4 regions of the Absicoccus intestinalis genome follow, and region 3 is predicted to be linked to each of the others. Evidence: predicted binding sites of a transcription regulator. Region 3 holds the regulator's gene; each other region holds the start of a gene.
The links. The regulator Rex, encoded in region 3, represses fermentation and respiration genes when NADH is low (regulators of the CRP and FNR family bind a similar motif). The targets are predictions, from matches to a motif close to GTGAANNNNTTCAC.

Region 1: MOZ64_RS08230 (phosphoglycerate kinase) is a predicted target of Rex. The motif match lies at 1,284-1,297, and genes of this name have one in related genera.
Region 2: MOZ64_RS02340 (acyl-CoA dehydrogenase) is a predicted target of Rex. The motif match lies at 1,638-1,651, and genes of this name have one in related genera.
Region 4: gap (type I glyceraldehyde-3-phosphate dehydrogenase) is a predicted target of Rex. The motif match lies at 1,551-1,564, and genes of this name have one in related genera.

Annotation. Positions count from the first base shown of each region.
Region 1 is NZ_JALBUS010000012.1:46,984-50,179, forward strand. It holds gene tpiA (triose-phosphate isomerase) at 1-2, opposite strand, end outside; gene MOZ64_RS08230 (phosphoglycerate kinase) at 26-1,213, opposite strand; gene MOZ64_RS08235 (hypothetical protein) at 1,321-1,509, opposite strand; gene MOZ64_RS08240 (23S rRNA (pseudouridine(1915)-N(3))-methyltransferase RlmH) at 1,571-2,041, opposite strand; gene glyA (serine hydroxymethyltransferase) at 2,041-3,196, opposite strand, start outside.
Region 2 is NZ_JALBUS010000003.1:24,010-27,205, forward strand. It holds gene MOZ64_RS02330 (carbohydrate kinase family protein) at 1-287, shown strand, start outside; gene MOZ64_RS02335 (thiolase family protein) at 364-1,593, shown strand; gene MOZ64_RS02340 (acyl-CoA dehydrogenase) at 1,757-2,896, shown strand; gene MOZ64_RS02345 (electron transfer flavoprotein subunit beta/FixA family protein) at 2,916-3,196, shown strand, end outside.
Region 3 is NZ_JALBUS010000008.1:32,539-35,734, reverse strand. It holds gene MOZ64_RS06435 (NusG domain II-containing protein) at 10-372, shown strand; gene MOZ64_RS06430 (Gx transporter family protein) at 369-875, shown strand; gene MOZ64_RS06425 (hypothetical protein) at 872-1,474, shown strand; gene MOZ64_RS06420 (redox-sensing transcriptional repressor Rex) at 1,559-2,209, shown strand; gene asnS (asparagine--tRNA ligase) at 2,437-3,196, shown strand, end outside.
Region 4 is NZ_JALBUS010000007.1:99,709-102,904, forward strand. It holds gene cysS (cysteine--tRNA ligase) at 1-190, opposite strand, end outside; gene MOZ64_RS06255 (hypothetical protein) at 203-376, opposite strand; gene gap (type I glyceraldehyde-3-phosphate dehydrogenase) at 481-1,494, opposite strand; gene MOZ64_RS06265 (Lrp/AsnC family transcriptional regulator) at 1,645-2,139, shown strand; gene MOZ64_RS06270 (pyridoxal phosphate-dependent aminotransferase) at 2,139-3,196, shown strand, end outside.

The DNA.
Region 1 (3,196 bases), on a different contig from region 3:
ATGATTGATTCGTCTCCTTTAATAATTAGTCTTTATCGCTAATGATTGCGATACCTGGTAATGTCTTACCTTCCATATATTCAAGTGAAGCACCCCCACCAGTGGATACATGAGAGAATTTGTCTGCATATCCTAATTGTTTTGCGGCTGCAGCAGAATCTCCACCACCGATGACAGTAATTGCATCTGGTAATTCCGAAATGGCTTTACAGATTTCTTCTGTACCTTTCGCAAATTTCTTCATTTCGAATACACCCATAGGTCCATTCCAAACTACGGTTTTGGCACCAGCCAATGTTTCTTTGAACAATTCAACCGATTTTGGACCAATATCCAATCCTTGCCATCCATCTGGAATTTGACCAGCATCGGCATATTGTGTATTTGCATCTTCTGAGAAAGCATCGGCGATCACATTATCAACTGGCAATACCAATTTGTCACCTGCTTTTTCAAGATATTCTTTCGCTAAATCGATCTTATCTTCTTCAACTAAAGAATCACCAATCTTACCACCTTGCGCAGCAGAGAATGTGTAAGCCATTCCACCACCAATGATGACTTTATCGGCTTTCTTCAATAAGTTATCGATGACATCGATCTTGCTGGAAACTTTTGATCCACCAATGATTGCAATGAATGGATGAACAGGATTGTCTACAGCCTTACCTAACATGGTTACTTCTTTTTCTACCAAGAAACCAATCGCATTTTCTTTTAAGTTTGTTGGGATACCAACCGTAGATGCATGCGCTCTATGCACAGATCCAAAAGCATCTTCCACAAATACATCGCCTAAGCTTGCCCAATATTTTCCTAATTCAGGATCGTTCTTCGATTCACCTGGTTCATAACGTGTATTTTGAACAACTAAGATTTCGCCATCTTTCAAAGCAGCTACAGCATTTTCCAATGTAGCCCCTCTCGTTTCTGGGCAGAAACTTACTTTTGTATCTGGCAATAATTCTTGTAAACGAACAGCAGCACATTCCAAATTGTTCTTTGCTTTGTCTTCTTCTGTTTTTACTTTACCTAAATGTGAGAATAATACGACTTTCGCATTGTTTTCAACTAAATACTTGATCGTTGGCAGAGCCATTTGAATACGGTTATCATCCGTGATCACTCCATCTTGTCTTGGTACGTTGAAGTCAACACGTACAAGGACCTTTTTTCCATTTACATCAAGGTCTTTTACAGTTCTTTTTGCCATTTAAACTCCTCCTACTGTATAAATATGCGTATTTATTATAACACTTGATTTTGGGTTTTCCTAGACGTTCGTGTAAAACTTCACAAAAAGAAAACGAGGAGCCATCTTTAACGCTCCTCGATCCATGCATGTACACACCAAATGATATCGATCACACAACCAACGATGCATACGATATCCAATTGCCAAGCTAAACTTGGCTGTTTATGCATCAACCAAGCATAACCAATGATCTCAAATAAGATCAAACATGCAAAAACAATATTGACACAAATCAATCCCCTATATAATTTCATGGTATCCCCTAAACCATAATCCCCTTTCTTACAGCGAAAATAACACAAAACGTATCCTTATTTACTTATGATATTGACGATGATGATTGATCATGAACGCCCGATAGACCTGTTCTAAAACAAGGATCCTTGTCATTAAATGCGTAAACGTTAGATCGGATAATTTCCAACGAAAATCCGCCCGGTCGATCAAAGCTTGCGAAGGACCTAATGATCCCGCAATCACAAAGACCAGATGTGCCCCTTGATCTTGCCACCCTTGCATTTTATGAGCAAAATCAATACTATCCAACATCTTCCCCTTCAGATCCAAAAGAATCACCCAATCCGAAGGTTTGATCTTGTCTAAGACACGCAAACCTTCCTTCTCTTTGATCAATTCCACTTCTTTATCCCGATCGGTATGCACATTCGGTTCATCTTTTACTTCTACGATCTCCATGGTATCAAACGAGGATAAACGCTTTATATATTCTTTCTGTAATTGTTGCAGACTACGATCTTTATTCTTGCCAATGGCAATCAGACGCATTAAATTTGCGCCTCTGCCGGGAATTGACGAGTCAAAGCCACAACATCTTCACGTACACGCTTTGCATAGTCTTCATCATCGTGATCCAAAACATCGACGATCCAATGAATGACTTTTTCAAATTCCGCTTCTTTGAAACCACGAGACGTCATGGCAGCCGCACCAATACGTAAACCAGAAGTCACAAATGGTTTTTCCGTTTCAAATGGAATGGTATTTTTATTCACGGTAATACCAGCCAGATCCAATAGATATTCACCCCGTTTACCAGTCATACCTTTCGAACCTTTTAGATCCACCAACAACAAATGATTGTCACTACCACCAGAAACCAAACGATAACCCGCATCCTGGAAGCCTTTGACCATGACTTGTACATTCTTCAACGTTTGTTCCATATAAGTCTTAAAACCTGGCTGCATCGCTTCATATAAACATACACCCTTAGCCGCAATGACATGTTCCAATGGTCCTCCTTGTAGACCTGGGAAAATGGATGAATTTAATTTCTTACCAAATTCTTCTTTGCAGAAAACCATACCACCACGAGGGCCACGCAAAGTTTTATGGGTCGTTGTTGTTACAAAATCCGCATATGGAATCGGGCTTGGATGCAGTCCACACGCAACCAATCCGGCAATATGAGCCATATCCACCATCAAATAGGCACCACATTTATGGGCGATTTCACCAAAACGCTCAAAATCAATGATTCGTGGATACGCAGACGCACCCGCTACGATCAATTTTGGTTTGATGACCATGGCCATGTGCTCCAATTCATCATAATCAATTCGTTCTGTTTCTTTATTCACATTGTATTCAATGAAATGATAAAGTTTCCCTGAAAAATTGACACTGGAACCATGCGTTAAATGACCACCCGATGTTAGATTCATTCCCATCACAATATCACCGGGTTGTAGGATCGTATTGTATACAGCCATATTGGCTTGTGCCCCTGAATGCGGCTGTACATTCACAAATTCGGCACCAAATAATTTCATGGCACGATCTTTCGTTAATTGTTCAGCTTTGTCCACATTGACACAACCACCATAATAACGATGACCTGGCAACCCTTCCGCATATTTATTGGTCAATACCGAACCCTGCGCTTGCCGAACTTCTCTGGATACGAAATTTTCACTCGCA
Region 2 (3,196 bases), on a different contig from region 3:
CATTAAATCCTTCCAGTATTTGGACACAAGGATCGAAGGGATGTATCTATCAAAATCAAGTATATCCAAGTTATCCCTGTAAGGTGATGGATACAACAGGAGCTGGTGATGTTTTTCATGGAGCTTTTGCGTATGGTATGGATTCTGGATTTGATATTCCTTCTTGTATTCGCATATCGAATATGGCTGCAGCGATGGTTTGTGAGGGACTGGGTGGCGTTCTTTCGGTACCAACATGGGAATCCGTTAATGAACGGTTATCTATTTGTGAAAAAAATCGCAAATAATTTGTGAAAATATTGACAAGGCTATTCTTTTATGGTAATTTTAAACACGTAAAATGATTATATACGGAGGTAAATCATGGAAACAAAAGATGTAGTCATTGTCAGTGCATGTCGTACTGCCATTGGTAAATTCTTGGGTGAATTTAAGAATATTTCTGCCCGTGAATTAGCTATCGAAGTTGGTAAAGAAGCTATCAAACGTGCTGGAATTCAACCAACGGATGTAGATGAGATCGTTATGGGTCAAGTATACGGTGGTATGCAAGGTTCATTACCAGCTCGTCAAGTATCGATGCGTATTGGTATGTCTAAAGAAAGTAACGCAGTTACTGTAAACCAAAACTGTGCATCTGGTATGCGTGCATTGGAAATTGCATGTAACGATGTACAATTAGGAAAAACGGAAATTGGTTTGGTTGTTGGTGCCGAAAATATGACACAAGCTCCATTCTTGTTGCCAAAAGCACGTATGGGATATCGTATGGGAAGTATTCCTTCAGCTGGCCAAGCTGAAATGTATGATTCATTGTTGCATGATGCATTATATGATGAATTATCTCAAGGACATATGGGATGTACAGCTGATAATGTTGCTAAATTATATGGAATCACTCGTGAAGAATGTGATGAATTAGCCGTTATGTCACATTCACGTGCATGCAAAGCAACAGATGAAGGTAAGTTCAAGGATGAAATGATTCCAATTATTGAACATACACGTAAAAAAGGTGATATCGTTCATGATACAGATGAACATATGATTCGTGGATGCAACATGGAAACAATTTCAAAATTGCGTCCTGTATTCAATAAAGATGGTGTAACGACAGCTGCCAATGCTTCTGGTATCAATGATGCTGCCGCTGCTGTTATTGTTATGTCAATGGATAAAGCCAAAGAATTAGGTATCAAACCAATGGCTAAAATGATGTACATCTGTGGAAAAGGTGTAGATCCTAAATACATGGGTCTTGGACCTGCTGTTGCAATTCCAAAGTGCTTGTATGCTGCCGGTGTTAAATTCGAAGATGTTGATTACTGGGAAGTAAACGAAGCGTTTGCTGCTCAATTCATTGGTGTAGAAAGAAAATTGAAAGAAGATTACGGATATATCGTAGATCGTAACAAAACGAACTTGAATGGATCAGGTATTTCTTTAGGACACCCTGTTGGATGTTCCGCATTGCGTATCACAGTTACGTTATTGTATGAAATGATTCGTCAAGATGCCAAGATTGGTTGTGCTAGCCTTTGCGTTGGTGGTGGACCAGCTATGGCCGGTTTGTGGACACGCGATTTCGACTAATCAAAACAGAAAGAAGATAGGTGAATGCTTATCTTCTTTTACTTGTAAATAAATTCACAAAGTCATTGACTACCGAATGCATTCTCGGTACAATTACATCGTATGAATGGGATTTCATACCAAATTTGAAGTTGAACAATAAGGAAAGGAGAACTTTAAATTTATGGATTTCAATTTTACAGAACAACAACAAATGATGCAAATGTTGTTCAGAGAAGTTGCTGAAACTGTCGTTAAAGATAACGCAGCGGATGTAGACGAACAAGAAAGATTCCCTAAAGAAAACGTAGAAGCTATGCGCCAAGCAAAGATGTTGGGAATCCCATACCCTCGTGAATATGGAGGAGCTGGTGCTGATTATCTAAGCTATATCTTAGCTGTTGAAGAATTAGCTAAAAAATGCTGTACAACATCTACGGTATTAAGTGCACATACTTCATTAGGTACTTGGCCAATTGCGGCTTTTGGTACAGAAGAACAAAAAGCAAAATATTTAACTGACCTTTGCACAGGTAAGAAGATTGCTGCCTTTGGTTTAACCGAACCAAATGCCGGTACCGATGCTGCCGGTCAACAAACAACAGCTGTTTTAGATGGTGATCATTATATCTTGAATGGTACAAAGATCTTCATCACAAATGCTGGAGAAGCAGATGTTTATATCATCTTCGCTATGACAGATAAAACAAAAGGAAATCATGGTATTTCTGCTTTCATCGTTGAAAAAGGATGGGAAGGATTCACATTCGGTCTTCATGAAAAGAAATTAGGTATTCGTGGTTCTGCTACTCGTGAGTTGATCTTCAATAATGTAAAAGTACCAAAAGAAAACTTGTTAGGAAAAGAAGGACAAGGATTCAAGGTTGCGATGAAGACATTGGATGGTGGTCGTATTGGTATCGCCGCACAAGCAGTTGGATTGGCACAAGGTGCAATTGATGAAGCCGTTCCTTATGTAAAACAACGTAAACAATTTGGACGTCCTATTGCTCGTTTCCAAAACACGCAATTCCAATTGGCAGATATGCAAACCAAAGTAGATGCAGCTCGTTTGATGGTTTACAAAGCTGCTATGGCTAAAGAAACGGGTCAGCCTTATACGGTATTAGCTGCAGAAGCTAAATTATTTGCATCCGAAACAGCTATGGAAGTAACTACAAAGGCTATCCAATTATTAGGTGGTTATGGATATACTCGTGACTTGCCAGTTGAAAGAATGTTCCGTGATGCTAAGATCACTGAAATCTATGAAGGTACTTCTGAAGTACAAAGAATGGTAATTTCAGGATCGATGTTACGATAAGAAAGGATTGAATACTCATATGAAAATCGTTGTTCTAGAAAAACAAGTTCCCGATTCAACAGAAATCACAGTTGATAAAAAGACTGGTGCATTGGTTCGTGATGGTGTTCCTGCAATTACGAACCCCGATGATCTAGCTGGTTTGGAAGCTGCATTGGAAATTAAAGATAAAAACCCAGACACTGAAGTTGTCGTTATGACTATGGGATTGCCAAAAGCTGCCGATATGTTAAAACAAGGTGTAGCTATGGGCGCTGACAAAGGTGTCTTATTAACAGACCGTGTATTAGGTGGATCTGA
Region 3 (3,196 bases):
ATGATTGACATGACAAAGGCAGATAAGATCTTGATCGTTGGTATCATGATTCTTTCGATTGGTTTGATTTTTCCTTTATTGCACAATGCACCGACATCCAAAGTCGCGGTTGTCCAAGTTGCCAACAAAGAAGTATTACGCATCGATCTAAGACAGAATAAAGAATATACCGTAAAAGGGAAGTTGGGACCGGTTCATATTCAGGTGAAAGATGGTGCAGTTCGCGTGCGACAAGAAAACAGTCCACATCATACGTGTTCCAAACAAGGATATGTATCCAATGCGAATACGCCCATTGTTTGTCTTCCCAATGAAACCGTGGTTCAAATTGAAGAGGGAAATGATTCCAGTGAGGATACGGTGATTCAATGATGAATACAAGAAAAAGTGTCAATTTAGGATTTTTGATGGCCGTGGGCATTCTTTTACAACTCATTGAAAGCTTTGTGCCCATCGTGATGATCGTTCCCGGATTTAAGATTGGACTCGCTAATTTAGCTAGCTTATTTGCCTTGATGATCTATGATAAAAAATCCATGTGGATCGTCGGTATGGGTCGGATCTTTTTAAGCGCCATACTACAAGGGACGCTTTTTAGCGTCGCCTTCTGGCTTTCGTTATCTGGCGGCTTGTTGAGCTTGCTGGCGATGTCGATTGGTGCCGATGTCAAGGTATTTTCTATCTATGGCATTTCCATCTTGGGAGCCGCTTTTCATAGCGTAGGCCAAGTGATTGCCGTAACATGGATCTATCAACAATATTTTATGCAGCTGTTTTTGCCAATCTTATTGGCCCTTTCCATTGTGAGTGGTTTAGTTGTGGCCATCCTATCACAAAAAATGCTGGATCGATTGAAAGGAAGGATCGTTGAATGACGCAACCATATATGGGCGCTTTAAAACAAGTCGAACGCCTAATGCAAGATAGTTTGGGAACGTATTCGCAAAATTCCATGAATCAATTACATGATCTTTGTATCCAAATGAGCCAGGATCCCGTGTATGATGTGGATTATTTAAAATTGATGGAATTATATGGCCGAAAATATCGCAAAGAAAAAAACGAAGAAGCCTTACGATTTGTGGTCATGCGCATGCAACAAGTTTCCTTAGCCAGACAAACGCCCAAACGTACATATGCAGGGGTCGTTTTTACCAATCGACCATTGGATGCTTTTACCATAGCCTTTCTAAAAGAATTTCCATCCCTTTTACATACGTATGAAGAACGCTATAAAGTACGTATTTTGCAGATTGCGACGCTCGTTTTTGTGGTGGCACTGATCGTATTGGTCTTGCTTTTTCATTTATCTTTTTTGATAATTTGGCTGTCCTTGCTTCTTATGTTTGGTGTTTTTGTTTATTATACCTTTCAGTATGGATATGCCTCCATTGTCAAAGAGCAAATGCAAGATTTGATTCAATTTGTGGATCCCACTTTGAAAAAGTTAGATGAAAGACAGATGTCCAAATGATTTGTGACATCTATTTTTTTATTCACAACGGTTGCTAAATACTTCACAAGCAGTTACAATATAGATAACTATGCGGAGGTTGTAATGACTACGAATAATAATAATAATAATAAAAATGTACCAAAAGCCACCTTTCAAAGATATCCAGTTTATTTAAAAGCCTTACGAAAATTAAAAAAACACGGTGTGGAACGTGTCATGTCCAAAGAATTGGCCGAACTGGTCAACATTGAACCCACAACGATTCGTCGTGATTTTTCTTTTTTAGGCAATCTAGGCAAACAAGGCTACGGCTATAGTGTAGATCGATTGGTCGAGATCTTTAATCAGCAATTGGGAGTCGATTTTGACGAGAAGATCATTCTCATTGGAGCAGGAAACTTAGGACGCGCTTTGATGAACTACAACAAATGGGATTACGTTGTCGGTGAAATTGTTTGTGCCTTTGATCGAGATGAATCAAAGATCGGGATGGAATTATATGGTGTTCCCGTCTATTCGATGGATGAACTAGAAGAAAAAATTCCGCAGGGATGTCACATTGCGATCTTAACGATCACGCACGGCGTTCAAAAGACTGTTGATCGCTTGGTGGAGTGCGGCATTACCGGATTTATTGATTTTACATCCAAGCATTTTAATGTCCCAAAAGGGGTTGTTGTCAAGAGCGTGGATGTGGTATCATCAATACAAGAATTGGTTTTTGAATCCAATTCCATGAATAAAAAAGCATAGAAACAGGACGGACATATCGACAGTAGCGACTTGTGATGGTGAAAGACAAGAATAGATATCAAAGAACACCTGTGGAGCTGGACTGGAGAAAATAAGTAGACAGTCTCGTTCGATACGTTACATCGATCAAAGGGTACATATTCATATGTAAATGAGGATGGCACCGCGGTTTATTAAATCGTTCCTTTTAGGGAGCGATTTTTTTATTTTCTGGGAGGAGAAGAACAATGTTAGTTAAAAAAATGAAAGAACAAGCCGCCCAATTGGATGGTCAAAAAGTAGACATTCAAGGGTGGGTGCGTACCAATCGCGCTAGTAAAAAAATTGGTTTTATCGTGATCAATGATGGATCGTGTTTTACCAATGTACAAGTCGTTTATGAACAAGATCTACCAACCTTTGAACAAGCGGGAAAGATCACCTTGGGATCGGCTGTAGAAGTCAAAGGAACTTTTGTATATACACCCAAAGGCAAACAATCCTTTGAGATCCATGCGGATTCCATTGAAGTATTAGGCGCTTGTGATCATGATTATCCCATTCAAAAGAAACGTCACAGTTTTGAATATATGCGCGAAATTCCACATATTCGACCACGTGCCAACAGCTATTATGCGATCTTCCGTTTGCGTTCGGTGTTGAGCATGGCCATCCATACCTTTTTCCAAGACCAAGGCTTTGTCTATGTCCATACACCAATCATTACGGGCAATGATGCCGAAGGAGCTGGCGAATGCTTTACTGTCACGACCCGCAAAGACGACAAATATGATCAAGATTTCTTTGGGAAACATGCGCAATTGACCGTATCTGGTCAGTTACATGTCGAACCCTTTGCATTGACGTATCGCAATGTCTATACCTTTGGACCTACGTTCCGTGCGGAAAATTCCAATACGACTCGTCATGCCTCGGAATTCTGGATGATCGAACCCGAATTGGCCTTTGCCGATTTAGCCGATGATATGGATTGTATTGAAGCCATGA
Region 4 (3,196 bases), on a different contig from region 3:
TGACATATTTCACTTTGAGGCCTTGTATCTCCAAAGCCTTCTTTAATGTATCAAAAACAACGATAGGCCGGGCGTTTCCTACATGTGGATAGTTATACACAGTAGGTCCGCACACGTACATAGAAACTTCTCCTGGAACGATGGGTTCTAGTGTTTCTATTTTTTGTGTCAAACTATTGTATAGCTTCATTCTCTTCACTCCCTATTTCTCCTTTTTATTTTTATCCATTTCTAAAGATAAATCACGGAATTGTTCCATCCATTTGGGATCTATTCCTTCTTTTTTCATTTTTTCCAAATAAACTTTATCAAGATCATTGACATCTTTGGTCAATTCGTCCCGATCTTCATCGGATAATTTTTGTCTGATCGCCATGGTTGATTCCTCTCTATGCGTATCTAAAGGATACTCTAAATAGCCACTTTTTTCAATCCAACAAAAAAAGCACTCCGAAGAGTGCTCCTTTATCTGAACATCAATTAAGCTAATTCAGAGAAATATTTGATTGTACGAACCATTTGGCTAGTGAATGAGTTTTCATTATCATACCAAGAAACGACTTGTACTAATGTATTTCCGTCTCCAGTTTCAACTGCCATTGTTTGCGTTGCGTCAAACAAAGATCCGTAACGCATTCCGATGATATCGCTAGAAACGATTTCTTCGTCATTGTATCCATAAGATTCAGTAACAGAAGCTTTCATCTTTGCATTGATGTCATCAACGGTAACTTTTCCTTCTACTTCAGCAACTAAGATCGTTGTAGATCCTGTAGGAGTAGGAACACGTTGTGCAGAACCGATCAATTTACCATTCAATTCTGGAACAACCAAACCGATAGCTTTTGCAGCACCAGTTGAGTTTGGAACGATGTTTTGAGCAGCAGCACGGCTACGACGTTTGTTTCCTTTACGTTGAGGTCCATCCAATACCATTTGGTCACCAGTATAAGAGTGAACAGTTGTCATGATACCAGATTTAATTGGAGCCAATTCGTTTAATGCTTTAGCCATAGGAGCCAAGCAGTTTGTTGTACAAGATGCAGCAGAGATGATCTTGTCTTCTGGAGTCAATGTCTTATGGTTAACATTGTAAACGATCGTCTTCAAATCAGATCCAGCTGGAGCTGAGATGACGACTTTCTTAGCACCTGCATCAATATGAGCTTGTGCTTTTGCTTTTGAAGTATAGAATCCAGTGCATTCCAATACAACATCTACATCTAATTCACCCCAAGGCAATTTAGAAGCATCGGCTTCTTTGTAAATTGTGATTTCTTTTCCACCAACAGTGATTGAACCTTCACCAGCAGCAACTGTATCTGCTAATGCATACGTTCCTTGAGTAGTATCATATTTTAACAAATAGGCTAACATATCAGGGCTTGTTAAATCGTTGATAGCTACTACTTCATACCCTTCAGCACCAAACATTTGACGGAATGCCAAACGTCCAATACGTCCAAAACCGTTGATTGCAACTTTTACTGTCATATCAGTAATTCCTCCTTTAATCAATCATCCATATTATAGAAAATGCCACCCTGTTTGTCAATCGTTTCACAACGTATATAACCGCTTTCATTATCGTTATATCTATCCCCTTTTTTCAATTCATGATAGAATGTCTCCAAGGAGGTTTTTATGAATCAAAATCAATTATTAGACTTGTTAGAAAAAGACGCTCGTTTACGTCCACAAGATCTTGCGGATATCTTAAATGAAAATGTAGAAGATGTCTCCCATCAGATCAAAGAATTAGAAGATAAAAAGATCATATGTGGTTATCATACCGTAATCAACTACAACCGCGCCCAACGAAATGAAAAAGTAATGGCCTATATCGAAGTTTCTTGTTCTCCTCAACGCAATCGTGGCTATGACCAAACAGCCATGGTCATTGCGAACTATCCGGAAGTGACCACCATGTATTTATTGAGTGGTGATTGTGACTTTTTATGCTTGGTTGAGGGCAAGACCATGTTTGAGGTAGCCCGCTTTGTTTCCGATTCCATTGCATGTGTCGATGGTGTGATCTCAACAAAAACCTTATTTGTTCTGAAACAATATAAAGAATCCGGTGTATTGATGGAATCCATCAAAGAAGATGATACCGATAGATTGGTCGTGACACCATAATGAAATCCATTTCTACTGTTGTTGAAAAAATGAAACCCAGTGGCATCCGCAAGTTCTTCGACTTAGCAAGCACCATGGATGATGTGATCTCCCTTGGTGTGGGTGAACCCGATTTTTCCACACCATGGCACATTTGCCAGGCCGCCATGGCCTCGATGGCCGATGGCAAGACACACTATACCGCCAATCGAGGTTTATTGGAATTGCGACAAGAAATTGCTACATTCCACAAAGAACACTATCAACAATCCTACGATCCACAAACCGAGATCGTCGTCACCGTTGGCGGAAGTGAAGCCATTGATATTTCCATGCGCGCTCTATTAAATCCAGGTGATGAAGTCATTGTCATGGATCCCAATTATGTAGCTTATGAACCGGCCGTTGCTTTAGCCGGTGGAGTTTGTGTCCCCATTGTTCTGACCAAAGAAAATGAGTTTAAATTGAAACCAGAAGATCTGAAAGCAGCCATCAGTCCAAAAACCAAAGCCATGATCATCAATTACCCATCCAATCCGACCGGAGGGGTCATGACACATGAGGACTATGCCAAATTAGTACCTATTTTAAAAGAATCTGGTATCTTTGTGGTAAGTGATGAGATCTATGCTGAATTGAGTTTTGATCAAGAGTTTGCTTCTCTATCCCAATTTGATGAAGTCCGTGATCAGATCATTGTCATTAATGGTTTCTCGAAAGCCTTTGCGATGACAGGCTGGCGACTTGGCTATATTCTTGCCAATGCCCCTTTATCGAAAGCCATCACAAAAATTCATCAATATGTCATCATGTCGGCTTCTGTTGCGAGTCAATATGCTGCTATTGAAGCTTTGAAGAATGGCTATCCCGATGTCGTGATGATGCGAGAAGAATACAACCATCGTCGGAACCTATTGGTAAATCGCCTCAATGCGATGGGTCTACATACCAATATGCCGCATGGTACATTTTATGTATTTGCCGATATTCGAAAGACAGGTCTGAATAGTGAAACTTTCTGTAGTCAACTACTAGAAAAAGAACACGTAGCATGTGTACCTGGCAATGCCTTTGGTCC